Regions from separate parts of the Amycolatopsis sp. WGS_07 genome, predicted to be linked through region 2. Evidence: riboswitches for the same ligand, from Rfam matches in the RefSeq annotation. Region 2 holds a riboswitch; each other region holds the start of a gene.

Region 1 (3,209 bases), 1.9 Mb from region 2:
GCGCTCCGGCGTGGGCGTGGCAGTCGGTTTCCGGAGAAGCGCGGCGTCGCGGCGTTCCGCTGGTGCAGTTGGGCGAAGGGCAGCGGCTGGAATGGCCGGGTCTGTCGCTGGACGTGCTCGGTCCGCGCTACGCCACCACTCGGTCACCAGCCTTGCAGGACGGCACGATGATCAACAACAGCTCAGTCGTTCTCCGCGCGGACACGTCGGCTGGACGGGTTTTGCTGACCGGAGACGTCGAACTTGCCGCGCAGGCGGATCTGCTCGCCGAGGGCGTCGACCTGCGTGCCGACGTCCTGAAAGTGCCGCATCACGGCTCGAGATACTCGCTGCCGCAGTTCCTCGCGGCGGTGCGCCCGCGTACGGCGCTGATCAGTGTCGGCGCTGGCAATGGATACGGACATCCGAGCAAGTCCACAGTGGACGTTCTCGGCACGATGGGAGTGCTCGTCACTCGGACCGATGTGGACGGTGACACTGCCGTTCTTCCTGGCGGGCTCGCGCGCAGGGGTGAGCCCCGGGGTCCGCCGCGGTAGGCGTGCGGACCCCGGGTCAGCGCGTCAGTAGCCGAGCGCCTTGGCGACGGCTTCGGCGGACGGCGGCACGGTGGCCTTCGGGCCGACGTGGTTCTCGACCGCGTCGAGGGTCTTGAGGCCGTCGCCGGTGATGAGGAGGACGGTTTCGGCCTCCGGGTCGAGCTTGCCGGTTTCGACGAGCTTCTTCGCGGTCGCCACGGTGACGCCGCCGGCGGTCTCGGTGAAGATGCCTTCGGTGCGCGCGAGCAGCCGGATGCCTTCGACGACCTCTTCGTCGGTGACGTCCTCGATCGCGCCGCCGGTGCGGTTGACCACGTCGAGCACGTACGGGCCGTCGGCCGGGTTGCCGATCGCGAGCGAGCGGGCGATGGTGTCCGGCTTCACCGGCTGGACCACGTCGTGGCCGTTGCGGTACGCGGTGGAGACCGGCGAGCAGCCGGTGGCCTGCGCGCCGAACACCTTGTACGGGCTGGCGTCCACGAGACCGAGCTGGCCCAGCTCGCGGAAACCCTTGTCCACCTTGGTGAGCTGCGAACCGGAGGCGATCGGCACGACGATCTGCTCGGGGATCCGCCAGCCGAGCTGCTCGGCGACCTCGTAGGCGAGCGTCTTCGAGCCCTCGGAGTAGTACGGGCGGACGTTGACGTTCACGAACGCCCACTTCGGGTGCTCGCCGGCCAGTTCGGTGGCGAGCCGGTTGACGTCGTCGTAGTTGCCGTCGACAGCGATCAGGTCGCCGTCGTAGACCGCGGTGGTGAGGATCTTCGCGCGCTCGAGGCTCTTCGGGATCAGTACGACCGAACGCCAGCCGGCGCGCGCCGCGGCGGCGGCCGTCGCGTTGGCCAGGTTGCCGGTCGACGGGCACGCGAGGACCTCGAAGCCGAACTCGCGGGCGGCGGCCAGCGCGACGGCGACGACGCGGTCCTTGAACGAGTGCGTCGGGTTGCCGGTGTCGTCCTTGACCCACAGGCTCTTGAGGCCGAGCGCCTTCGCGAGCCGGTCAGCACGCACCAGCCGGGTACAGCCCGGTTCGGTGTTCGGGATCTCCTCGACGTTCGAGGGGACGGGAAGGAGTCGCTTGTAACGCCAGATGTTGCGCGGGCCCGCCTCGATGTCCTCGCGGCGGACGCGGCCGAAGTCGTAGGCGACTTCCAGCGGCGAGAAGTCTTCGACGGAGACGAATTCCGGAGCGAGCGGCTGCCGGTGCCCTTCTTCCTTCGACACCAGTTCGACGGCCGGACCGAGGTCGATCGTCTTGTTGGCGGAGGTGGCGCTGAGGGCTGCAGTCATCGCGAGGTTCCTTTCCTCATCTGCCCCGCCGAAGCGGGCCGGAATTGGCACCGTGGTCGTCAGCTACCCCGCGATCGCGGGATGACAGGCTGTACGCCGGTTGCCGGGGCTTCGTCGGGCCGTTCCCTCTGCCCCTCTGGATGAGCGGTATTCGGTTGTCGGAGCGCGGTGGGCGCGTCCTCGGCTACACCGTACGACATCCCGATCAGCTCGTGCCACGGAGGCGGCCCACATCACCGGAGCGGACGGCCCGGCGACCGGGTGAGAAGATGGCCGGGTGACCACCGCACCCGCGCCGCTGCACCTCGTCACGGGCGAGGAAGAACTGCTCATCGAACGGGCTGTGCGCGCCTCGCTCGACGCGGCCAAGGCCGCCGACCCGACGGCCGACCTCACGCGGATGCGGGTGTCCGATCTCACACCGCCCGTGCTCGCTGAGCTGGTGAGTCCTTCGCTGTTCGCCGAGGGGCGCGTGATCGTGCTGGAGTCGGCGCAGGACATCTCGCAGGAGCTGTCCGACGCGGTGCTCGCCTACCTCAAAGCACCGGCCGACGGCATCGTCCTCGTGGTCGTGCACAGCGGCGGCGGACGGAGCAAGGCCGCCAAAGCGCTGCCCGGCGCGTTGAAAAAAGCGGGCGCGGAAATCACCGAATGCCCGAAGCTCACCAAGCCGGCCGAGCGCGAGTCGTTCGTCCGCAACGAGGTGCGCCGCGCGGGCGGCAAGATCGACGGTGCCGGCTTGATGGCCCTGCTCGACTCGGTCGGCTCGGACCTGCGCGAACTGTCCTCGGCGGCGACGCAGCTGGTCGCCGACACCGGGGGAGTCGTCGACGAGCAGGCGGTCCGCCGCTACCACACCGGACGCGCCGACGTGACCGGCTTCGCGGTGGCGGAAAAGGCCGTCGCGGGCGACCGGGCGGCCGCGCTGGAGTCGCTGCAGTGGGCGATGCAGCTGGGCGTCCCGCACGTCCTGGTGGCGGACGCGCTGGCCGACGCGGTCCGCACGATCGCTCGCGTGTCCGCGGCCGGACGCGGCAACCCGAACCAGATGGCGGGCGAGCTGGGCATGCCGCCGTGGAAGATCCGCAAGGCACAGGGCCAGTCCCGCGGCTGGGGCCAGGACGGCCTGGCGACCGCGATGCGCGTGGTCGCGCGGCTGAACGCCGAGGTCAAGGGCGCGGCGGCCGACTCGACCTATGCCCTGCAGCGCGCGGTCCTCGACGTGGTCGCGGCCAAGGGAGATCGCTGAGCGGCAAGGCGTCTGCCGTCGGAGCCGCCCTGCCCCGGGCACGGAAAAGGCCCGGCAGCCGAAGCCGCCGGGCCTTCCGGAAAGACTGCGCTCAGAGCTGGTTCGCGCGCTTCGCGAGAGCCGACTTCTTGTTC
Region 2 (3,209 bases):
TGGTCCAGACCGAGGTCGCGGACCGGATGGCGGCCGGGCCGGGCAGCCGCACCTACGGCGTGCCGAGCGTGAAGCTGGCCTGGTACGGCCCGGCCCGCAAGGTGGCCGCCGTGCCGCGCGCGGTGTTCTGGCCGGTGCCGAACGTCGATTCCGCGCTGGTGTCGTTCACCCGCACCGACCCGGTGTCCGGGGTGGACCGCGCGCGGCTGTTCGCGGTGGTCGACGCGGCGTTTTCCCAGCGGCGCAAGACTTTGCGGGCGGCACTGGCCGGATGGGCCGGTTCCGCCGAGCGGGCGGGCGAGCTGCTCGCCGAGGCCGGAATCGACCCGAAGACGCGCGGCGAGCAGCTCGACGTGCACGCCTTCGCCCGGATCGCGGCCGCTGGCGCTGATCGAGGCCCCTCCCGCCGGGCCGGGCTAGCTTCCGCCGCATGCTCCGGAACCTCCTGCTGGCCCTGCTCCAGCTCGTCGGCGCGGTGTTGATCGTCGGCGGATTGCTCGGCACCGCGGCCGGGGTGGCGATGCGGTTCAAGGAGCCGGACGCGGTGATGTGCGGCGACCGGGTGATGCCGCGCGATCCGTCGTACTCCTGCGGTGGCGGCACATACGAGTCCATGGCGCGGGCACAACAGGCCTCCTACGACCGCAGCCCGTTCGTCGCGGGGTTCTCCTTCGCGGGTGTGCTGGTCGGGATCCCGGTGGCCTACTTCGCGTCGAAGAAACGGTACCGGTGGTAGCTCGCCTCACTCCTTCTGAGTGTCCATCTGGCTACTCTCGGTTGTCACCGATACGGCTGTATCGCTGTGACCGGCGGCTCGTCAGGGCGTTGGCATTCGGGGGAGTCCGTTTGCTCCACGGCCCGGATTGTTCAGCCGTGCCGGTGCGAGATGCTTCGCTCCGGTGAGCTATCTCGACTCGGTTTCCGACGCGTCCGCGCGGGAGCCATGGCATGCGGGCAGCTCACCCTTGACAACGAGAAATCTGTTGTTCCATAAGATCTCTTGATCGTCCACAGTGGAACGAACCCGTTCGCTACCGGTGCCGGTCAGGCTAGGAGCGCAGGTCGGAGCACTGTTCGGTGGCCGAGGTTCCGGGTTTCCGGGTCCTGGACGCGGTGTTCCGGTATGCGGGCACCACCAGACGTGTGATCTGCACCAACGAGCTTGCGTTCAGCCAATGGGATCGGCTTTACTCGAAAGCGTCCATCCCGAGCGACTGAGAGACCTGGCTCGCCGAAGTCGCAGCAACCACCCTCCGCAGGGCAGGTGCTACCGCCAGGACCGATGGAGGCTGTTTTCGATGAAGAGGGTCACCCGCCCGCTCCTGCTGACCCGCCGGCGCGTAGTCGACGAAGGTCGCCGCACGGTATGTGCGTGTCAACGCTCCATGGTCATCGCCTGATCGTCTTTTCCGCAGTTTCTTGCGCCGTCCATTGTGGACGGTAATTCGATGACGCCTGGCGCGCCCGGAAACGGCGCTGCGCCTCGTTTTGCCTGGAGCCCTTTCGTGATCACTGTCGAAAACGTGTCCAAGTCCTTTCCCTTCCACGGAAATCGCGTCGCCGCCCTGCGCGACGTGAGTGTCGATGTGCAAGCCGGCTCGCTGTTCGGGGTCGTGGGCCCGTCCGGTTCCGGCAAGTCGACCCTTGCCCGCTGCATCGCGCTGCAGGAACGCCCGGACCGCGGCGTCGTGCGGCTCGACGGCCTCAACACCGCGACGCTCGACGGCAAGCGGCTGCGCGAGATCCGCCGTCAGCTCGGCGTCGTCGGGACCAAGCCGGAGCTGATCGCCGAGCGCACCATCGCGGGCAACATCGCCAGCCCGCTGGAGCAGCTCGGCGTCGACGGCCCGCAGCGGCGCAGCCGGGTCGGCTCGCTGCTCGACCTGGTCGGCCTCACCGCCCGTGCCACGCAGAAGCCCGAAGAACTCACCGAAGGCCAGCTCCGCCGGGTCGCGGTGGCCAAGGCGCTCGCCGCCGGACCGGCCGTGCTGCTCGCCGACGACCCGACCGCCGGGATCGCTCCGGAGGACTCCGGCGCGGTGCTCGCCGTGCTCGACCGGGCGCGGGCCGAGCTGGGCGTGACGATCGTGGTCACCACGCCGGACGCGGACGTCGTCCGCCGGGTCTGCGACGACGTCGCGGTGCTCGACAACGGCGCGATCGTCGAGCGCGGCACGGTGCTGGACCTGATCTCGACGCCGGACAGCTGGACCGCGCAGGCGGTGCTGCCGTCGATCGAGACGTCGCGCGCGCAGTCCGCGAAGTACGACCGCGCGGTCGATGTCGTGCTGATCGGCTTCGCGTCGGTCGGTGCCTTGCTGCCCGAGGCGGCCAGCCGCTTCGACGTGGAGCTGGCCACCATCGGCGGCGGGCTCACCCGCATCGGGGACACTCCGATCGCCCGGTTCCGCCTCGGCGTCCGCGGCGAGCGGGCCGACGCCGCGCTGTCCTGGATCGCCGACCGGGGCGCGCACGTGAGCCAGCCGGCTCGCGGTCCGCAGAGCGTCGTCGCTGCCTGATTTCCCTTTCACTGAGCGGTTTTCGAGGGCCGTCCCATTCGGTTGGGGCGGCCCTCGCCGCGTCTGTGGGACACGTCGCCCCAGGAATCGGGACACGTGGGCAAACTTTTAGGACGACTGTCCTGACGTCTGTCTATTGTGGTGCTTCCGGCGGAGGATCTCGGCCACTTCCGGATCCGCGTGCGCCTCCGCGGTCTGCTTCCACTTCGCCACGAGGGCAGCGACCGGAACCGGATTGCCGAGGGATTCGGCTCGCTCCAGGGTTTCGGCCAGTTCGCCGGCGAACGCCCGCGTCTCCGCCGCCGACAGGTAGCGCGCCCACGGGAACGCGGCGGGCAGCACCTCGGTGGTCTCCACGTCGCGGCGCATCAGCTCCACGAGGATCGCGACGGCCGCCGAAACCGCGGCCGCCGCCTGCTCCGCGCGTTCGGCGGTGACCAGCAGCAGATCTGGTTTGTCCTTCTCCCGTCGGCGAATCCGGACCGAACGGCTCGGCGACTGTTCGAGCTGCTCCACCACCCGGCGCGGGTGCAGGGACAGCTCGGACAGGTTGACCTCCGGCGCGCGCATACTTCCAAGGTAGTTTCAAACTGGCCCGCCGGGCCAATCCGGAACGACGACTGGGGGAACTTCTGTGCCAACGTTTTCTCCTGGCGGCACCTGACCTGCGGCAGCCACGTAGGCTGGACG
Region 3 (3,209 bases), 2.5 Mb from region 2:
CGGCGCGCTGGTTCTGGTCGTCTCGGTCGTCGCGGTGCGGGTGTCCATCCGCCTCGGCTTCCCGTCGCTGCTGCTGTATCTCGGAATCGGCGTCGTGCTCGGCGAAGCCGGTTTCGGCATCCGCTTCGACAATCCCGCGCTCACCCAGTCGCTCGGGCTCGCCGCGCTCGTCCTGATCCTCACCGAAGGCGGGCTCACCACGCGCTGGTCCGCGGTGAAACCCTCGCTGGGGCCCGGAATCCTGCTGTCCACAGTGGCCGTGGTGATCAGCATCGCGGTCACCGGCGCGGCTTTGCACTGGCTGCTCGGCCTCGACTGGCGCCTCGCCCTGCTGTGGGGCGCGGTGCTCGCGTCCACCGACGCCGCCGCGGTGTTCTCCGTGCTGCGCACGGCCGGGGTCGGCAAACGGCTCGTCGGCGCGCTGGAGCTGGAATCCGGCATCAACGACGCGCCCGCCTACATCGCGGTCGTCGTGCTCGCGTCCGGCGAAGCGGTCGACTGGTCGCTGCCGCTGCTGGTGGTCTACGAACTGCTCACCGGCCTGGTGCTCGGCCTCGCGTTCGGCTGGCTGGGCGCGCAGGCGCTGCGCCGGGCCGCGCTTCCGGCGACCGGCCTGTACCCGCTCGCCACGGTGGCGGTGTGCGTGCTGGCGTACTCCTCGGGACAGCTGGCGCACGCGTCCGGGCTGCTCGCCACCTACGTCGCCGGCCTGGTGCTGGGGAATTCCAAACTGCCGCACCGGTCGGACACCCTGTCGTTCGCCGAGGGACTCGGCTGGCTCGCGCAGATCGGGTTGTTCGTGTTGCTCGGCCTGTTCGCGTCGCCGACCCGGCTGCTCGAAACGCTCATCCCCGGCCTCGTCGCGGGCGCGGTGGTGCTGCTGCTCGCCCGGCCGCTGTCGGTGGTCCTGTCGCTGCTGCCGTTCCGGTTGCCCTGGCGGGAGCAAGCGTTCCTGTCCTGGGCGGGCCTGCGCGGCGCGGTGCCGATCGTGCTCGCGATGATCCCGCTGTCGGAGGGAGTACCCGGCGCGCAGCGGCTCGTGGACGCGGTTTTCGTGCTCGTCATCGTGCTCACCGTGCTGCAGGGCGCGACGCTCAGCCCGCTGGCGCGGGTGCTCGGGCTGGCGAAGGCGGCGCAGGCGCACGAGATCGAGGTCGATTCCGCGCCACTCGACGAACTCGGCGCGGAATTGCTGCAGGTGCGGATCCAGAAGGGGTCGAAGCTGCACGGCGTGTACCTGTCGGAGCTGCGGCTGCCCGCCGGCGCGTCAGTCAGTCTGGTGGTCCGCGGCGGAACGAGCTTCACCCCGCAGAAAACCAGCCGGTTGCAGGTCGAAGACCAGCTTCTGGTGGTCACCACCGCGGCCGACCGGGACGCGACCGAACGGCGGATCCGCGCGGTCGACCGGGCAGGCCGCCTCGCCCGGTGGCGCGGGGAATCGGGCAACTGAGCCCTCTGTCCTTTGTGGACCGGCCGGGTGACCGTCGTCTCAGATCACGGGACGGGGCTGGTTTCGGCTGCTCGGTTTCCGCTATCGTCCGTATCAGGTCATGAGTGCCAGCGCGAAGCCCCGGCTTGCTGGCCGGCAACCCTCCTACCGCGGTGGGGTGCCCCGGGTGAGGACCAGGCCGGTCGCGCAGCGCGACGGGCAAGCGCGGGCCCCTCGCCGGGGGTCCCCCGGAACGCCGAGGAGGCACCGTCATGACTCTCGCACTCGACCGGCCCACCACCACTGTTCCCACCGTCGCCGGTGCGACGCTGCGGGTGCCGCTCGTGACGGGCGGCGACATCGGCTACGCCAACCTCGACCACGCGGCCAGCGCGCCCTGTCTGGACGCGGTGCGTTCGGCGGTCGACGAGTTTCTTCCCTGGTATGCCAGCGTGCACCGGGGTGCTGGCTTCGCTTCTCAGGTCTCTACACGGTTGTACGAGCGCACTCGGGATGTGCTGCGCCGGTTCGTGGACGCCCGCAGCGGCGACTCGGTGATCTTCACTCGCAACACCACTGACGCGTTCAACCTGCTGGCGAAAGCGTTGCCGCGCAAGACTTCCGTGGTGGTCTTCGACAGTGAGCACCACGCGGCGCTGCTGCCGTGGCGGGGGCCGAATGTGCGGCGGGTGCGGTTGCCGCGGACTCGGCTTGCGGCGGTGTCCGTTGTGGACGAAGCGCTGGCGGAGTGTCCGCAGGGGCCGCGGTTGGTGGTTGTGGCTGGGGCGTCCAATGTGACTGGTGAGCTGCTGCCGGTGGCCGAGATCGCCGCGGTGGCCCGGAAGCACGGGGCCCGGGTCGCGCTGGACGCGGCTCAGCTCGCGCCGCATCGGCAGATTTCGGTGCGGGAGCTGGATGTCGACTACGTCGCGCTGTCCGGGCACAAGCTGTATGCGCCGTTCGGGGCTGGGGCGTTGATCGGGCGCAGTGACTGGTTGCGGGCGGCTGAGCCGTATTTGGCTGGTGGCGGGGCGACCAAGCTGGTGACTGAGGAAGCTGTCGTGTGGAACTCCGGTGAGGAGCGGCACGAGGCTGGGTCGCCGAATACCGTTGGCGTGTATGCGCTTGGGGTGGCTTGCGAGCAGTTGGCGGCTTCTTGGGATGCCGTGGGGGCGCACGAGGCCGCGTTGCTGGAGCGGTTGCGCAAGGGGCTTGAGGGGTTGCCTGGGTTTGCCGAGCTGCGGTTCTTTGACGCGCCGGTGGATCGGGTCGGGACGTTGAGTTTTGTGGTTGATGGGTTTGAACCCGGGTGGCTGGCGGCGGTGTTGTCGGCTGAGTATGGGATTGGCGTGCGGGACGGGGCGTTTTGCGCGCATGTGGCTGCTCGGCGGTTGATCGGCGAGGCTGGCGGGGAGGGGCAGCAGGCGGTTCGGGTGAGCCTTGGGCTGGGGAGTACTGAGGAGCACGTGGATCGGGTGGTGCTGGCTTTGCGGCAGATCGTTGCCCGGGGGGCTCGGTGGGAGTATGCGAAGGTTGATGGGCGGTGGGGGCCTGTTGACGACTCTCGTGAGCTGCCTGGGTTTTGTTTGTAAACTCACCAGCTGTGTTTTTGGCGTCGGCTCCGCCGCCGCGCGCGGGATCGCCTTTAGTCGGCGTCTGACCGAGTGGTGTGCTGGGCCCGGAGGGCCGGGCACACCACTCGGTCAGACGCCGACGCGATCCCGCGGTTGTGGTCCCGTTAGCTGTGGTCGGGTTGGCAGGGTGGACAATGGGGGATGTG

What was found. Region 2 has a riboswitch for S-adenosylmethionine ahead of RPX00_RS07045 (methionine ABC transporter ATP-binding protein). Riboswitches for the same ligand answer to the same signal wherever they lie in the genome.
Region 1: linked by a shared signal. The riboswitch ahead of thrC (threonine synthase) and the one ahead of RPX00_RS07045 (methionine ABC transporter ATP-binding protein) in region 2 are both predicted to bind S-adenosylmethionine.
Region 3: linked by a shared signal. The riboswitch ahead of RPX00_RS43645 (aminotransferase class V-fold PLP-dependent enzyme) and the one ahead of RPX00_RS07045 (methionine ABC transporter ATP-binding protein) in region 2 are both predicted to bind S-adenosylmethionine.

The regions. Positions count from the first base shown of each region.
Region 1 covers NZ_CP136053.1:9,870,909-9,874,117, reverse strand. Annotated here, with positions in the region: gene RPX00_RS46260 (ComEC/Rec2 family competence protein) at 1-536, shown strand, start outside; gene thrC (threonine synthase) at 561-1,826, opposite strand; SAM riboswitch class I at 1,840-1,973, opposite strand; gene holA (DNA polymerase III subunit delta) at 2,104-3,075, shown strand; gene rpsT (30S ribosomal protein S20) at 3,167-3,209, opposite strand, start outside.
Region 2 covers NZ_CP136053.1:1,540,021-1,543,229, reverse strand. Annotated here, with positions in the region: gene rsmA (16S rRNA (adenine(1518)-N(6)/adenine(1519)-N(6))-dimethyltransferase RsmA) at 1-482, shown strand, start outside; gene RPX00_RS07050 (hypothetical protein) at 431-736, shown strand; SAM riboswitch class I at 1,199-1,289, shown strand; gene RPX00_RS07045 (methionine ABC transporter ATP-binding protein) at 1,506-2,519, shown strand; gene RPX00_RS07040 (hypothetical protein) at 2,628-3,089, opposite strand.
Region 3 covers NZ_CP136053.1:9,286,303-9,289,511, reverse strand. Annotated here, with positions in the region: gene RPX00_RS43650 (potassium/proton antiporter) at 1-1,450, shown strand, start outside; SAM riboswitch class IV at 1,547-1,661, shown strand; gene RPX00_RS43645 (aminotransferase class V-fold PLP-dependent enzyme) at 1,702-3,021, shown strand; gene lspA (signal peptidase II) at 3,198-3,209, shown strand, end outside.